DNA from 2 places in the Paraburkholderia sp. SUR17 genome. Region 2 is predicted to be linked to the other one. Evidence: riboswitches for the same ligand, from Rfam matches in the RefSeq annotation. Region 2 holds a riboswitch; the other holds the start of a gene.

Region 1 (7,944 bases), 1.7 Mb from region 2:
ACGTAGTCGGGCTTGTGCAGCAGCACGCGCGCCGCCGCAAGCCGCTGCTGTTCGCCGGGCGAGAGCACGCGCGTCCAGTGAGCCGATTCGTGCAGCCGGTCCACGTAGTCTTCCAACCGGCACTGGCGCAGCGCGTCGCGGCAGTCGTCGTCGCTGAACGTGTCGCTCGTGGCGGGGTAGGCAAGCGCCGCCTTCAGCGTGCCGATGGGCAGATAGCTTTGCTGCGGGATGAACATCATGCGAGCGCCCACGGGCGCGTCGATCGAGCCGCTGCCGAACGGCCAGAGGCCCGCCAGCGCGCGCAGCAGCGTGCTCTTGCCGGAGCCAGACGGGCCGCGCACGAGCCAGCGCGAAGCGGGCTTGATGGCGACGTCTCGCACGTGCGCGAGCGTTTCGCCGTTGGGCAGGGCGAGCGTGAGGCCGCGCGTGACGAGCTGGCTTTCGTCGACGTAATGGAGGTTGATGCCGCCGTGCTCGGTGGCCGGCAATACGGATTCCTTGAGATGCGGCTGGTGCATCACGCGCTTGAATTCGCGAAGACGATTGACGGTGGCGCGCCACTCCACCAGGGTGCCGTAACTATTGACGAACCATGACAGCGAGTCGCTCACGGAGCCGAAGGCACCGGCAATCTGCATCAGCGTGCCGAAGCTGATTGCGCCTCCGAAATAACGCGGCGACGCCACGACGATCGGGAAGATATTCGCAATCTGGCCATAGAAGTTGACGACGAAGGAGTACCGCTTCGTGTACTTCATCACGCGCCACCAGTTGTCGCGAATGCGGCTGAAGAGGTCCTTCGCGCTGGCTTCTTCGGTGCGCATGCCGTCGTAGAAGGCGATCTGCTCTGCGTTCTCGCGCAGGCGGATCAGGCCGAAACGGAAGTCGGCTTCAACGCGCTGTTGCTGGTAGTTGATCGACACCAGCGGATGCCCCACCTTGTGCGTGAGGATCGAACCCACTACGGCGTACGCGATGGCGGCCCACAGCATGTAGCCGGGAATCTGCACCGGTGTGCCGCCCAGCATCACCGTCAACGCGCCCGCGGTGCTCCAGAGCACGATCGAGAACCACACGAGGGTGGCGATGGTGGAGATCAGATCGAGGGTGAGGGCAAGCGTCGTGGTCGCGAACGAATCGAGGTCGACGGCGATACGCTGGTCGGGGTTGTCGGTGAGACGGTCACGCTCGATGCGGTAGAACGTGCCTTCACCCAGCCACTCCTGCAGATACTTCGTGGTGAGCCATTGGCGCCAGCGAAAGCCGAGCATCTGGCGCAGATAACGCGTGTACACCGCGATGATGATGAACGCGAACGCGAGGCCGGTGAAGATCAGCATCAGGTGCGGGAATTCATGCACGTTCTTGCTTTGCAGCGCGTTGTAGAAATCGCGGTTCCAGTTGTTCAACCATGCATTGATGCCCACGAGCAGCAGGTTCATCACGATGATCGCGATCAGCAGACCCCAGGCGATCTTGCGTTCCTCGGACACCCAGTAGGGCTTGATGAGGCTCCACGCCGAGACGCGGTCGGTCTGGCTGGACGTAGGGCTGGAGGTGGGATTGGTCATGAGCTTCCTGATATCGGATTGAGATGCCGGCCCAACGGCGGGTTTGCGGATCCTGACACGGCGCGGGCGGTGAGGGCATTCCCCGCGCGCGGTGACCTGGCGGATTCTGGCCGGCACCGCTTAAACACGCCTTAATCGGGTCCACGGCATTGTGCCAGAGCCCGCCGCGCGCTCCCTATTCGGCGGCCCTGCCGCGCGCCCTGCGGCGTCCTGCCTCGTTTGCGGCGGTTCTGTCTTTTATGGTCTAATGGCCGCTGACGAAACAGGGGTGCTTCGCGCCGGCCGGCAGCACGCGGCGGCCAGCGACGAGGCTGAGAGAGACCCTTCGCACCCGATCCGGGTAATACCGGCGCGGGAAGTTTCGGGAAAGTCCCGCTGGATGCCCATGCGTCCAGTCTCCCGCCGGGCGGCGCTCCTTCATCACATATCGGAGTGCGTCCGGCCGGCCTCGCCAGCCGGTTTCGTCCTTGTGTACGTGTGCAGCCTGCCGTACGGAAAGGATACGATGACCGCTCATTCTCCAGTTCTTTGCTTTCACCGGCGCGTTTGTCGCGCTGCTGCGCTTATGGTCACGCAACGCGCGTCGCTTGGAGCGCGCTCATGAACGCCGCTGTCCGACCGGATTTCGCCGTGGTCGGCGGCGGGCTCTGTGGCCGCCTCGTCGCGTGGCAGCTTGCCGGCGCGGGACATCGCGTGGCGCTTTACGATCGCGGTGACGCCGACGGCAGCAGCTCGGCCGCGTGGGTGGCTGCCGCCATGCTCGCGCCGCTTGCGGAGGCCGCCGTCGCCGAAGTGCTCATTACCGAACTCGGCGTGGCTTCGCTGGAAAGCTGGCCGCGCATCCTGGCCGAATTGCCCGAACCCGTTTTCTTGCAGCGCAACGGGACGCTCGTCGTCTGGCACCATGCCGACCGCGCCGAGGCGCCGCTGTTCGAGCGGCGCGTTCGCGCCAATGCGCCGGCGGGGCTCGTCGAAGGCGGGTTCGTCTCGCTGGCGGGCGCCGAGGTAGGCGACGCGGAACCGGCGCTCGCTGGCCGTTTCGCGAAAGGATGGCTGCTGCCCAACGAAGGTCAGCTCGACAACCGCCAGGCCTTGCGTGCACTCGCGGCCGGGCTCGCCCAGCGTAAGGTCGATACGCATTGGAACAGCGCGGTCGAGGGCACGGCGTATCCCGACGCACGTGTCGTGATCGACTGCCGCGGGTTGGGCGGCAAGCCGGTCTGGCCCACGCTGCGCGGCATTCGCGGCGAAGTGGCGCGCGTGCACGCGCCGGGCATTTCGCTTACGCGGCCCGTGCGGCTGCTGCATCCGCGCTATCCGATCTATATCGCGCCCAAGCAGGACGACGTGTACGTGATCGGCGCGACGGAGATCGAAGGCGAAGACATGTCGCCCGTCAGCGTGCGCTCGGCGCTGGAACTGCTGAGCGCGGCGTTTTCGGTGCATCCCGCCTTCGGCGAGGCACGCATTCTCGAACTGAACTCGCAATGCCGTCCGACCTTGCCCGACCACCGGCCCGCGCTCGTCTGGGACGGCGCACGCACTTTGCGCGTCAACGGCCTGTATCGGCACGGCTACATGATTGCGCCGGAAGTGGCCAACGCAGCAGCGCGCTTCGCACAGACGCTGCTTGAGGGCAGCATCGCGGATGCCGATGCGTTCGCGCAGTGGCGCAGCGACGCCCGCTGGTCCAGCCTTTTTCATCTCGAGCACGCCGAGGAGCCGGTCTGAACGCGATCGAGCCCGCGTGAGCGAACCGACAGAACGCGAACCATGGATATACACGTGAACCAGAAGCCTTTTTCGTTGCCCGACGGCGCGACCGTTGCCGACGCGCTCGCCGCGTTCGGCGCGCGTCCGCCGTTTGCGGTGGCGCTGAACGGCGATTTCGTCGCGCGCACGCAGCATGCGGCGCGAGCGCTCCAGCCCGGCGACCGGCTGGATGTCGTTACCCCTGTCGCGGGCGGCTGAGCGGCGCCGCACCTTCGCCGTCATCTGCAAAGGATTGTCTGCCATGACCACCTCCATTCCCGCCGACGCGCTCACGCTCTACGGCGAAACCCTCGCGAGCCGCGTGTTGCTCGGCACGTCGCGTTACCCGTCGCTGCAATCGCTGTCGCGCTCCATCGAGGCCGCGCGCCCCGGCATGGTGACCGTCGCGCTGCGCCGGCAAATGACCGAAGGCGGCGCGGAAGCCGGCTTCTTCGATTTGCTCAAGCGCCATGCCGTGCCGCTTCTGCCGAACACGGCCGGTTGCCAGACGGTGGCCGAGGCGGTGACGACCGCGCACATGGCGCGCGAAGTGTTCGAAACCGACTGGATCAAGCTCGAGCTGATCGGCGACGACTACACGCTGCAGCCGGACCCGGTCGGGCTGATCGAAGCGGCCGCCCGGCTCGTGAAGGACGGCTTCAAGGTGCTGCCGTACTGCACCGAAGATCTCGTGATCGGCCGGCGTCTGCTCGACGCGGGCTGTGAGGCGCTGATGCCGTGGGGCGCGCCCATCGGCACCGGCAAAGGCGTGATGAATCCGTACGCGATGCGCGTGCTGCGCGAGCGGCTGCCCGATGTACCGCTCATCGTCGATGCGGGGCTCGGCGTGCCGTCGCACGCGTGCCAGGTGATGGAGTGGGGCTTCGACGGCGTGCTGCTGAACACGGCCGTGTCGCAGGCGACGCATCCGGAGGCGATGGCGCGCGCCTTCGCGCTCGGCGTGGAAGCCGGACGCGAGGCCTACCTTGCTGGGCCGATGGCCGAGCGGCAGATGGCGCAGGCGAGCACGCCCGTGGTGGGCATGCCGTTCTGGCATCAGGATGGGAGTGCAGCATGACCGAAAGATTGCCCTTGCCGGCGCGCGAGCTGTTCTGGCCGCCCGCCGATGAATTGACCGAGGCCGTCGAGCGCATCCGCGCCCGTCTTGGCGACTGGCCGCCCACGCACGCGCCCTGGCGCGTCTGCCTGACGGCTCCGGACGAGCCGAACGGCGGCGACCTGATCGCCGTGTCGAATGCATCGCACGCGGGCGAACACCTCGCGAGCTGGCTCGTGCGCGGCGCCGGCGTGATCGAAGCAGCGGAAGGACGCGCCACGTTGCATCTGGGCGGCGAGCGCTATGCGCTCGAAGGCCACCTCGCCGAAGACTGGATCCCCGCGCTCGCAGCGTTCCTCGATTGCGGCTTCGATCCCCACGATGCGCTGACGCTTGCAATGGCCTGGCGCGACGGCGACGAACGGACCGCAGCCGACGCTTGGCCGAAGGACCTCGCGCGCTTTCCACGCGTGACCGGATTGCCTGCTGCGCCGGCGCAACCGTTCCCCGCGTGTCCCGCGCGCCTGGGGCTCTATCCCGTGCTGCCCACGGCCGACTGGGTGGAGCGCGTGCTCGACTACGGTGTGAAGACCGTGCAACTGAGGCTCAAGCAGGCCGAGCCAGACGTGCTGAAGGCGGAGATTGCGCGCTGTGTGGCGGCCGGCCGCCGGCACGACGCGCAGGTATTCATCAACGATCACTGGCGCGAAGCGATCGAGGCGGGCGCGTACGGCGTGCATCTCGGCCAGGAAGACCTGCGCGTGGCCGACTTCGATGCAATCGCCGCGGCTGGACTGCGGCTCGGGCTCTCGACGCACAGCTATTACGAGATGCTCACGGCGCTGCACTTCCGGCCCAGCTACATCGCGCTCGGTGCGGTGTTTCCCACCACCACGAAGGTCATGCCCACGGCGCCGCAAGGGCTCGTGCGGCTTGGGCGGTATGTCCAGTTGCTGGGTGGAGTGGTGCCGCTCGTGGCGATTGGTGGCATCAGTGGCGATTTGCTGCCTGAGGTTCTTGCGACGGGCGTGGGCTCTGCGGCGGTCGTGCGTGCCGTGACGGAGGCCGCCGACCCTGCGGCCGCGGTTGCTGCATTGCAGCGGGAGTTTACGCAATAATCGTCCGACCAGACATCTGGCCTTAACCTCTCGATGTTTAGATTTGGTTAAGCGGGCGGGGCACGTCGCGGCAGCAACTTCATGATGGCCCTATAATTCGGCCTTCGTGTAAAAGGATTGTCAGCCCACGTGCCTTCTTCTTCTGAGACCCTTCTCGAGCTTCGCGACGTCGATTTCGGTTACGGCGACCGGCTCGTCCTCTCCGGACTGAACATGCGCTTCGCGCGTGGCCAGGTGGTAGCGGTCATGGGCGGCTCGGGCGGCGGCAAGACCACGGTGCTGCGGCTCATCGGCGGCCTCGTGCGCGCCCAGCGCGGCCAGGTGCTGTTTCACGGAGAGGACGTCGGCGCGCAGACGCGCGAAGGCCTCTACGCGTTGCGGCGCAAGATGGGCATGTTGTTCCAGTTCGGCGCGCTGTTCACCGATATGTCGGTGTTCGAGAACGTCGCGTTCGCGCTGCGCGAGCACACCGACCTGCCCGAAGAACTGATCCGCGACCTCGTGCTGATGAAGCTGAACGCAGTGGGCCTGCGCGGCGCGCGTGACCTCGCACCGTCCGAGGTGTCGGGCGGCATGGCGCGGCGCGTGGCGCTTGCCCGCGCCATCGCGCTCGACCCCGAACTCATGATGTACGACGAACCGTTCGCCGGCCTCGACCCGATTTCGCTCGGCATCACGGCGAATCTGATCCGCACGCTTAACCACGCGCTCGGCGCGACCTCGATTCTCGTCACGCACGACGTGCCGGAGTCGTTCGCGATTGCCGACTACGTCTACTTCCTCGCGAACGGCCGGGTGCATGCGGAAGGCACGCCCGATCAACTGCGCGCATCGAGCGACCCCACCGTTCGCCAGTTCATCGACGGCGCGCCGGACGGCCCGTTCCGCTTTCATTACCCCGCCGCCAGCCTCGGTGCGGATTTCGGCATGGGCGGGGGGAGCGCATGATCAGTCTGATCGGAAGCCGCGTCATCGCGGGGCTCGTGCGCGCCGGTTACGGCACGAGGCTCTTCCTGCGCCTGCTGCTCGAGTTCTTCCCGTTGCTGCGGCGTCCGCGCCTCGTGACGAAGCAGATTCATTTCGTCGGCAACTACTCGATCGTGATCATCGCGGTATCGGGCCTGTTCGTCGGCTTCGTGCTCGGTCTGCAGGGCTACTACACGTTGAATCGCTACGGCTCCGAGCAGGCGCTCGGTCTGCTCGTCGCGCTTTCGCTCGTGCGTGAACTCGGGCCGGTGGTCACGGCGCTGCTCTTCGCGGGCCGCGCGGGCACGTCGCTCACGGCCGAGATCGGTCTGATGAAGGCAGGCGAGCAACTTACCGCGATGGAAATGATGGCCGTCGACCCGGTTCGCGTGGTGATCGCGCCGCGCATGTGGGCTGGCGTCATTGCGATGCCCGTCCTCGCGGCCATTTTCAGCGCCATTGGCGTGCTGGGCGGCTACGTGGTGGGCGTGCTGCTGATCGGCGTCGATTCCGGTGCGTTCTGGTCGCAGATGCAGGGCGGCGTGGACGTCTGGAGCGACGTGGGCAACGGCGTGATCAAGAGTGTCGTGTTCGGCTTCGCCGTCACGTTCGTGGCGCTGTTCCAGGGCTACGAGGCAAAGCCGACGCCTGAAGGCGTATCGCGGGCCACGACGAAGACAGTGGTGTATGCCTCGCTCGCGGTGCTCGGCCTCGATTTCCTGCTGACCGCATTGATGTTCAGCTAGCGCGGCATGCGCCGCGCGGCCTGTGGAGCGCCTGAGAGCGCCCCGCCGCCCGGCGCTGTGCCGCAGCAACGGTTTCTCATTGGGATGACGATGAAAAAGACTGCTCTCGACTTCTGGGTCGGCCTGTTCGTGGTGGCGGGCTTCATTGCGCTGCTGTTCCTTGCGCTGAAAGTCGGCAACATGAGCTCGCTGTCGTTTCAGGCGACCTATCCGGTCAAGCTCAAGTTCGACAACATCGGCGGGCTGAAACCGCGTGCGCCGGTGAAGAGCGCGGGCGTGACGGTGGGCCGCGTGGCGTCGATCAACTTCGACACGAATACGTACCAGGCGCTCGTCACGATCGATCTGGACAAGCAGTACCAGTTCCCGAAGGACACCTCGGCCAAGATCCTCACCTCGGGTCTGCTGGGCGAGCAGTACATCGGGCTCGAGCCGGGCGGCGACAGCGAAATGCTGAAGGCCGGCGACACGATCGCCATGACGCAGTCGGCCATCGTGCTCGAGAACCTGATCGGGCAGTTCCTGTACAGCAAGGCGGCGGACTCGGGGGCCGCGAAGCCCGCCGCAGGCGCAGCACCACCCGCCCCGGCGGCGCCCGCGGTGGCGGCGCCTGCCTCCGGCACCCAATAAGAACACGGAGAACAAGAACGATGAAAAACGCACCCATTCGTCGCACTGCGCTGGCTCTTGGGGTGGTCGCACTGGCAGGTTGCTCGACGGTGCAGACGCCGACG
Region 2 (7,944 bases):
AATTACACCTTATTCAAATACCTTAACCCGGTAAAAAATTGCACCTGAAGCGCATCATTTCCACTGCCGCATTGGCAATGTCTTACCGGTTTTTCAGAGCAAATTAAAAAGCCGGGTAAACCCGGCTTTTGCATGACAACGCGTTATCCCAATCAATGGGACAGGTGTACCCCTTCCCTTCGTTAGTTGCTCATCGCGCCCGACGCTTCGTGCTTCATCGCGTCACCCTTTTTCATCTTGTCGCTCTTTGCCATCTTGTCGTGCTTCATGTTGTCTTTCGACATCGAGTCATGAGACATGGTGTCGTGGGACATGGCGTCGTGAGACATCGCGCCGCTCGCTTCCTGGGCGAATGCCACACCACCCGCCGTCATCAGCGAAATCGTCAGGACTGCCATCGTCATTTTCTTCAGCGTCTTCATGTTGATCACTCCATGGGTTGTGATGAGGTGTGTCTATCCGGCCACGCACCATGCGTTGCCGGGTCTTCTGAAGCATCTGCCGTCCGGGGCCGCCTTTGACCGATCAGGTGTGGCCGCCCGCGCGCGTCAGGAGCCTCCGAACCAGTTGTAGCCCTGATCGACCCAGTAGCCGCCAGGGAACGTGTTGGTGACGAAGATTTCCACGATGTGCTTGGGATTCTTGTAGCCGAGCTTGGTCGGCATTCTCAATTTCATCGGGAATCCGTATTTGGCAGGTAGACGCTCGCCGTCGTAGTCGAACGTGAGCAGAGTCTGGGGATGCAGCGCCGTCGGCATATCGATGCTTTCGTAGTAGTCGTCGGCGCACTTGAAGCCGACGTACTTCGCCGTGGTGTCCGCGCCTGCGCGCCGCAAGAACTCGCGAAACGGCGTGCCGCCCCAGCGTCCGATCGCGCTCCAGCCCTCCACGCAGATGTGCCGCGTAATCTGCTCGACGTGCGGCAGCGCGTAGAGTTCGGGCAGCGTCCACACGCGCTGGCCGGTAGCGAGGCCGCTCACCGTGAGACGGTAGGCGGACGCGTCGACGTGAGGCACTTCGTCGATGCCGTAGTAGGCGTTGAACGGAAACGGCCGCGTGATCTGCGCTTCGGTGTAAGTGGGAGCGAGCTGGTTCGGATCGAAGATCGCGGCCTGCGCGCGGTCATTCAGACGCGAGACTGCGCGCAGAAAGCGATTCACCGAATCTTCGTCCGTGACGTTGCAGCCGGTCAGCATCACGAGACCGCCAAGGCTCATCAACTGCTTGCCGAACGCGCGTCGTGCCGGCATGGCGAGTTCGCGGCGCGCGTCGATGAGGATCGACTCGCGGTCGAGCTTCGCTATCGTTTTTTTGCTTTCCATGCTCATGACGTTTCTCCTTAACGTCCGCGCAGCATCGCAACGAGCGAGCGCGGAACGAGCGCCACCATCACGAGATGCACGGCGACGAATGCGGCCATCAACGACATCGCAACGAAATGCACGACGCGTGCATTGTCGTAGCCGCCCATCAAGTCACGCAGCAGCGGGAACTGCACCGATTTCCAGACGGCGAGCCCGGACAGCACGAGCACGATCAGATCGGCTATCACGAACACATACGCTGCCTTCTGTACGGCGTTGTAGTGGCGCAGGTCGGCGTGCGAAAGCTTGCCGGTGAGCGCACCCACCAGGTCGCGCAGCACGGCGCGCGGCGTGAGCGGCAAGTACTTTCGTGCGAAACGGCCTGTGGCGAGGTTCAGCGCGAGATAGACGAGTCCATTGAAAACAAGCAGCCACATCGCCGCGAAGTGCCACAGCAGCGCACCGCCCAACCAGCCGCCGAGCGTGACGGCATTCGGAAAACTGAAGCCCGCGAACACCGGCGACGCGTTATAGATGCGCCAGCCGGAAAACATCATCACGAGCGCGGCCAGCGCGTTGAGCCAGTGCGTGAGGCGCAGCCAAAGCGGATGAATGACGCCGCCGGAAGGATGCGTTCGTTTCTCGGTGGGCGCGTCGCGATGCACATCGCGAGCGCTCGTTTCAGGGGTGGCCATATCGATCTCCAGGAAAAATCCGGTCAGTGGCACGCAGGCAGGTCGGCTGCCTGGAGGACGTCACCGCTCGCCGCATTTTCGACGAAGGCGACGACACCGAACGACCCACGCGAGGCTTTGAGCGCGTCCTGGGCGTCGGCCGGCAAGGCGATCTCGCGCTCGATGTGGGCACGTCCCGCATCCAGCACGACAGGGCCGATCCATTGGCGCACCACACGATCGTGATGCAGCGTCGCACCGCTGTTCTCGCCGGCACGCACCTGCGTCGTGAGCGCGTTCTCGTAGACGGCGACGTAGGCTTCGAGCGGACCACGCTCGCGTGCGCCGTGAGCCGTGAATTGCGCATCGACCACGACATGCGTCGGTTGCGTCGACGCTGCCGCGCCCGTTACGCCCATTACTGAGGAAGCCGAATCAGCACTAGCCGGTTCGAGCGCAATCGTGATGTCGGCTGCGGCCGGCTCAGAGCGCACCTGCGCGACGCGTGCATCGAAACTCGCGGCATGCGACCAGTTGCGCAACTCGCGTCCCGAAACGAACACTTCGGGCGTGTAGACGAGATGACCGCCGGCGCGCTCGGCGAGACCTTGTTGGCGTTCCGTAAAACTGTGCCGCGAAAAGCGATCGGTCCACCCGAGGCTGTTCCAGTAATCGACGTGCAGCGCGAGCGGCACCACCCCGCTCGCCGTGCCGCCGTCTTTCCACTGGCTCAGCCAATGGTCCGCGGGCGGGCAACTGCTGCAACCTTCGCTGCTGTAGAGCTCGACGAGCGCGACACGATGCGCCGGGCTGCGCGCCGTGCAGACCGATGCAGCCTGCGCCGCGCCGCTCACCGCCCATACGAGCGAGAGCGCCAACGCCCGTATGCACCGCGTGCTCATCCATCCGTATCTGGTCTGCATCACCGGCTCCGATCGAGGAAACTGCACGTTGGTCGGCGGTGTGAGCCACTTATGACAGCGCCAGCGAAAATTTTTTGTGCCGACGCAAACGCAATGCCGATAGCAGCCACGAGCCGGTATACGGACGCGGTGCTATGATGAATTCGTTCCATCTCCTCAATGCCTCGCGCGACACGCGCTTGCGCTAACGCCTGTTTCTCCCATGCCCGCGCCCCGCACCCGAATGCCGAGTCTCATGCGTCGCCACCGCCGAACGGGCGTGGCGAGCGCACGCGCTCGCCGTACGTTCGCGCGAGCGTGCCTTGCCGGTCTTGCCGTCGCGCCGCTCTCCACCGCCCGGCGCCCGATCTGAACCAGCCCTCCCTCAAGCTTATGGAGCCGGCCGGTCGGGCTCCGGGCCAGTCGCATCCGCAAGCTTTTCTTTTCTGGATCGAACAGGAGAACCGCTGTGAAGAAGAAAAAGATCTGCTATCTGACCGAGCTCGAAGTGGCCCGCCTGACGAAATTTGCGGCCGAGCCCGCGCTCGCGCATCAACGTCAACCACTGCTCGATGAGTTGCTGGAGCATGCGGCCATCGTGGATGCGCACGAGATTGCGCGTAATGTGGTGACGATCGGATCGCAGGTCGTGCTGCTCGACGAACAGACCGGCGAATCCATGACGTGGACCGTCGTCTACCCACCGCAGGCCGACGTGGCGCACGGACGGCTCAACGTGTTTTCGCCTGCGGGCCACGCGCTGCTTGGTGCGAAACGTGGCGAGCACATTCACTTCACGACGCCGGGCGGCGTGCAGAAAGCGATGAAGGTCGACAAGATCCTGTATCAGCCCGAGGCGGCCAACGACACCGCGTCGTGAAATTGCCGCGGCGCAGCGCCGCCCCTGGTGCACCGAAAAGGTCTGGCAGCGGGTCCAGATGCCTATACAGGACCGGTACAAGGCGGGGTGCGGAACGGGTTGCCAAGCTGCAACCGCCCGGTGTATCTTGACGGCTGCTTGCGCGGGGGTCCTGCGTCGGCGTCGCTTCGGCGATGCCTGCCGCGGGTGAGAAATACCCTTTGAACCTGATCTGGATAATGCCAGCGCAGGGAAGCGTCCGGGTTTCGCCTCGGTTTCATCGGCTTTCGGGCCACCTCTTCTCGCGAAATCCGTCCACGTTCATTTCGTCTCCTGCGTAGCGAACCCACATCAGGAGAGATGCATGAACGCGAACCCAAAATTCCTTTCCGCTGACGCGCGTGTGGACGCCGCCGCCGTCGAACCGCTGCCGAACTCGCGCAAGGTCTACGTGACCGGCTCGCAGCCCGACATCCGCGTGCCGATGCGCGAAATCACCCAGGCCGACACGCCCACGGCGTTCGGCGGCGAGAAGAATCCACCCGTCTACGTTTACGACACCTCCGGTCCCTACACCGACCCCGAAGCGCGCATCGACATCCGCGCGGGGCTGCCCGCGCTGCGCCAGCGCTGGATCGAAGCACGCGGTGACACAGAAGCGCTGCCGGGTCTCTCGAGCGCCTACGGCCGCGAGCGTGCCGCCGACGCCGCCACCGCCGAACTGCGCTTTCCGGGCCTGCACCGCACGCCGCGCCGCGCGAAAGCCGGCCGCAACGTCACGCAGATGCACTACGCGCGCCAAGGCATCGTCACGCCGGAAATGGAGTACATCGCGATCCGCGAGAACCAGCGCCGCGCCGAATATCTGGAAAGCCTGCGTGCGAGCGGCCCGAACGGCGAAAAACTCGCCGCGATGATGGGCCGTCAGCATCCAGGCCAGGCGTTCGGCGCCACGGCGTTCGGTGCGAATGCGCCGAAAGAGATCACGCCCGACTTCGTGCGCGAGGAAGTGGCGCGCGGCCGCGCCATCATCCCGGCGAACATCAATCACCCTGAAACGGAGCCGATGATCATCGGCCGCAACTTCCTCGTGAAGATCAACGCGAACATCGGCAACTCGGCGGTGACGTCGTCGATCGGCGAGGAAGTGGACAAGATGACGTGGGCCATCCGCTGGGGCGGCGACACAGTCATGGATCTCTCCACCGGCAAGCACATTCATGAAACGCGCGAATGGATCATTCGCAACAGCCCGGTGCCCATCGGTACGGTGCCTATCTATCAGGCGCTCGAAAAGGTTCACGGCAAAGCAGAAGAACTCACGTGGGAAATTTTCCGCGACACGCTGATCGAGCAGGCCGAGCAAGGCGTGGACTACTTCACGATCCACGCCGGCGTGCGCCTGCCTTACGTGCCGATGACGGCCAGGCGCATGACCGGCATCGTGTCGCGCGGCGGCTCGATCATGGCCAAGTGGTGTCTCGCGCATCATCGCGAAAGCTTCCTGTACGAGCACTTCGAAGAGATCTGCGAAATCATGAAGGCGTACGACGTGAGCTTCTCGCTGGGCGACGGCCTGCGTCCCGGCTCCATCTACGACGCCAACGACGAAGCGCAACTGGCCGAACTCAAGACGCTCGGCGAGCTCACGCAGATCGCGTGGAAGCATGACGTGCAGACCATGATCGAGGGCCCGGGCCACGTGCCCATGCAGCTCATCAAGGAGAACATGGACCTGCAGCTCGACTGGTGCGACGAGGCGCCGTTCTACACGCTCGGGCCGCTCACCACCGACATCGCACCGGGTTACGACCACATTACGTCGGGCATCGGCGCGGCGATGATCGGCTGGTTCGGCACGGCGATGCTCTGCTACGTGACGCCCAAAGAGCACCTCGGCCTGCCCGACAAGAACGACGTCAAGGAAGGCATCATCACGTACAAGCTCGCGGCGCACGCGGCGGATCTCGCGAAGGGACACCCCGGCGCGCAGGTGCGCGACAACGCGCTTTCGAAGGCCCGCTTCGAGTTCCGCTGGGAAGACCAGTTCAACCTGGGCCTCGACCCGGACAAGGCACGCCAGTTCCACGACGAAACGCTGCCGAAGGACTCGGCGAAGGTGGCGCACTTCTGCTCGATGTGCGGCCCGCACTTCTGCTCGATGAAGATCACACAGGACGTGCGCGAATACGCTGCAAAAGAAGGCCTGAGCGACGACGAAGCACTGAAGAAAGGCATGGAAGTGAAGGCTGTCGAGTTCGTCAAGCAAGGCGCCGAAATCTACCAGCGGCAATGACGTAAGCGCGGGCTTTGCCTGCGCCGTCTGCGTGTTCGAGCTTGCGCCCTGCAGCATGGCGCGACAGGACGGCGGCTCAGGTCTTGGGTGCAGGCCTTAGTCCAGGCCTTGGTGCAGGCCAACTCGGGCGGTGTGCGATGCAGCGAAATTGCGCTGCAGCGCCACAGCCCGAAACATTTATTTACCGATCCGACAATCTGCTGACAAGCGTACACACCCTGATACGGCCCTCCTAGATAAGATCGTTTTATCAGGTGCCGGGCGGGCCTGACCGCCGGCACCGCGTCTTTCAACAAGAAGGAGTAGCGATCATGAAAGCGGTTCGGCATCCGGGTGCACGGCTTGGTGTGCTGGCGGCGGTTGTGGCTCTCGTGGCGAGCCTCTCGGCTTGCGACAACATGACGACGCGGCAGCGCGATACGGCCATCGGTGCAGGTGTAGGCGGTGTGGCGGGCGCGGCCATCGGCGGCAATGCGCTCTCCACGTTGGGCGGCGCGGCCGTAGGCGGCATCATCGGCAACCAGGTGGGCAAGTAACGCACGCAGGAGTGTCCGGCAGCATCAGAGGCTGAATAACACAACGATCATCAGCGGCGGCACCAATCAGGGAGATTCGCGCGGCGCACACCCGAACACGGGGTGCGCCGCGTTTTTATTAGGGTCGCGCAGCTGAAATGATGTGAAACAGGGCGTTACGGCTTTGCAATAGGCGACGTGCCGACGGCGGCGTATGCTCGATCTGTTCGACACACGCCACGTATGCGCCACGCGTAGCAGGCCCGGCCGCGCGACCCGCGTTGATCAGGTTGATCAGCGGCAGCGCCATGGTCCTGACGGAATGCGGCAAGAAGCATCGAGAAGGAGCGCCTCATCATGAAGCTGTTCCCCGCTGCGGCCCGCATAGCCAGTGCCGGCGCACTGCTTGCGCTGTCCGGCTGCTACTACTATTACCCGTACTACCCCGCCTACTATTACGCGCCGCCGGTGCCAACCGCGGCTACGCAGCGCGAAGTGCCGATCGCGCCTTCGGCATCGTCGGCGCCTTCGGCCGCGTCGTCTTCCCAGGCACCCGTCACGTCGGCGCAGACCGTTTCTCCGTCTGACGTTCCACCTGACGCGCAGTATCCCGCTCCGCTGTACGCGCCACCGCCTGTCGTGGTCGCGCCCGTGCCGGTCTATCCGGCGTGGCCCGTATATCCGGCTTACTACCCTTACCCCTGGGGCGGGTACGGATGGGGCCCGTCGGTATCGTTCAATTTCGGCTACTGGCATGGCGGCGGCTGGCATGGCGGCCATGGCGGGCGCCATCACTGACCTCGCCGCGCATTTATAACCCAGCCTCCCGTAGTTTCCCTGCTTGACGCGGCACGCCCGTTTCCTATGCTGCGTATGGCCATTGAAACGCCGCCTTAAAAGACGTCCACACACGCCGCGCATGAGCGCGCGGATGCCGGGGACGCCATCCGTCCTGCTCCAGTCCCGTCGCGCCCAACCCGCGCGGTGTTCGCGACGATTCGAACAACAACGAAGGAGACGTGATGTTTCATCAATTGCTCACCCCTATCGGCAACGCCCTGTTGCCGTCTTTCATCGTGGCCGCGCTACCCATCATCGTCGTGCTCGTGCTGCTCGGCTGGGCGAGGCGGCCGGCCTGGCAGGCGTCACTGGCCGGGCTCATCGTGGGGCTGGTCGTCGCCATCTTCGGCTGGCAGTTCCCCGTGGGACTTGCGTTCAATGCCGTGGCGGCCGGCGCCGTGTTCGCGATCTGGCCGGTCATGTGGATCGTCTTCGCCGCGATCCTGCTCTACAACATCGCGCAGCGCTCGGGACGCTTCGCGGCGTTCCGCATGTGGCTGCTCGACAACATGCCGAACGACCGGCGCGTCGTGCTCGTCGTGGTGGGCTTTTCG

Evidence for each region. Region 2 has a riboswitch for thiamine pyrophosphate ahead of thiC (phosphomethylpyrimidine synthase ThiC). Riboswitches for the same ligand answer to the same signal wherever they lie in the genome.
Region 1: it holds a riboswitch for thiamine pyrophosphate, as region 2 does, so the genes downstream of both, P2869_RS15680 (FAD-dependent oxidoreductase) here and thiC (phosphomethylpyrimidine synthase ThiC) in region 2, are expected to answer to the same signal.

Annotation. Positions count from the first base shown of each region.
Region 1 is NZ_CP120508.1:3,511,598-3,519,541, reverse strand. It holds gene P2869_RS15685 (ABC transporter ATP-binding protein/permease) at 1-1,571, opposite strand, end outside; TPP riboswitch at 1,826-1,946, shown strand; gene P2869_RS15680 (FAD-dependent oxidoreductase) at 2,172-3,302, shown strand; gene thiS (sulfur carrier protein ThiS) at 3,345-3,542, shown strand; gene P2869_RS15670 (thiazole synthase) at 3,586-4,401, shown strand; gene thiE (thiamine phosphate synthase) at 4,398-5,498, shown strand; gene P2869_RS15660 (ABC transporter ATP-binding protein) at 5,628-6,446, shown strand; gene mlaE (lipid asymmetry maintenance ABC transporter permease subunit MlaE) at 6,443-7,210, shown strand; gene mlaD (outer membrane lipid asymmetry maintenance protein MlaD) at 7,301-7,840, shown strand; gene P2869_RS15645 (VacJ family lipoprotein) at 7,861-7,944, shown strand, end outside.
Region 2 is NZ_CP120508.1:1,331,494-1,339,437, reverse strand. It holds gene P2869_RS05985 (pentapeptide MXKDX repeat protein) at 183-413, opposite strand; gene P2869_RS05980 (molybdopterin-dependent oxidoreductase) at 549-1,328, opposite strand; gene P2869_RS05975 (cytochrome b/b6 domain-containing protein) at 1,340-1,999, opposite strand; gene P2869_RS05970 (DUF1223 domain-containing protein) at 2,023-2,901, opposite strand; gene P2869_RS05965 (GreA/GreB family elongation factor) at 3,350-3,760, shown strand; TPP riboswitch at 3,895-4,011, shown strand; gene thiC (phosphomethylpyrimidine synthase ThiC) at 4,104-6,035, shown strand; gene P2869_RS05955 (glycine zipper 2TM domain-containing protein) at 6,347-6,571, shown strand; gene P2869_RS05950 (hypothetical protein) at 6,908-7,348, shown strand; gene P2869_RS05945 (L-lactate permease) at 7,573-7,944, shown strand, end outside.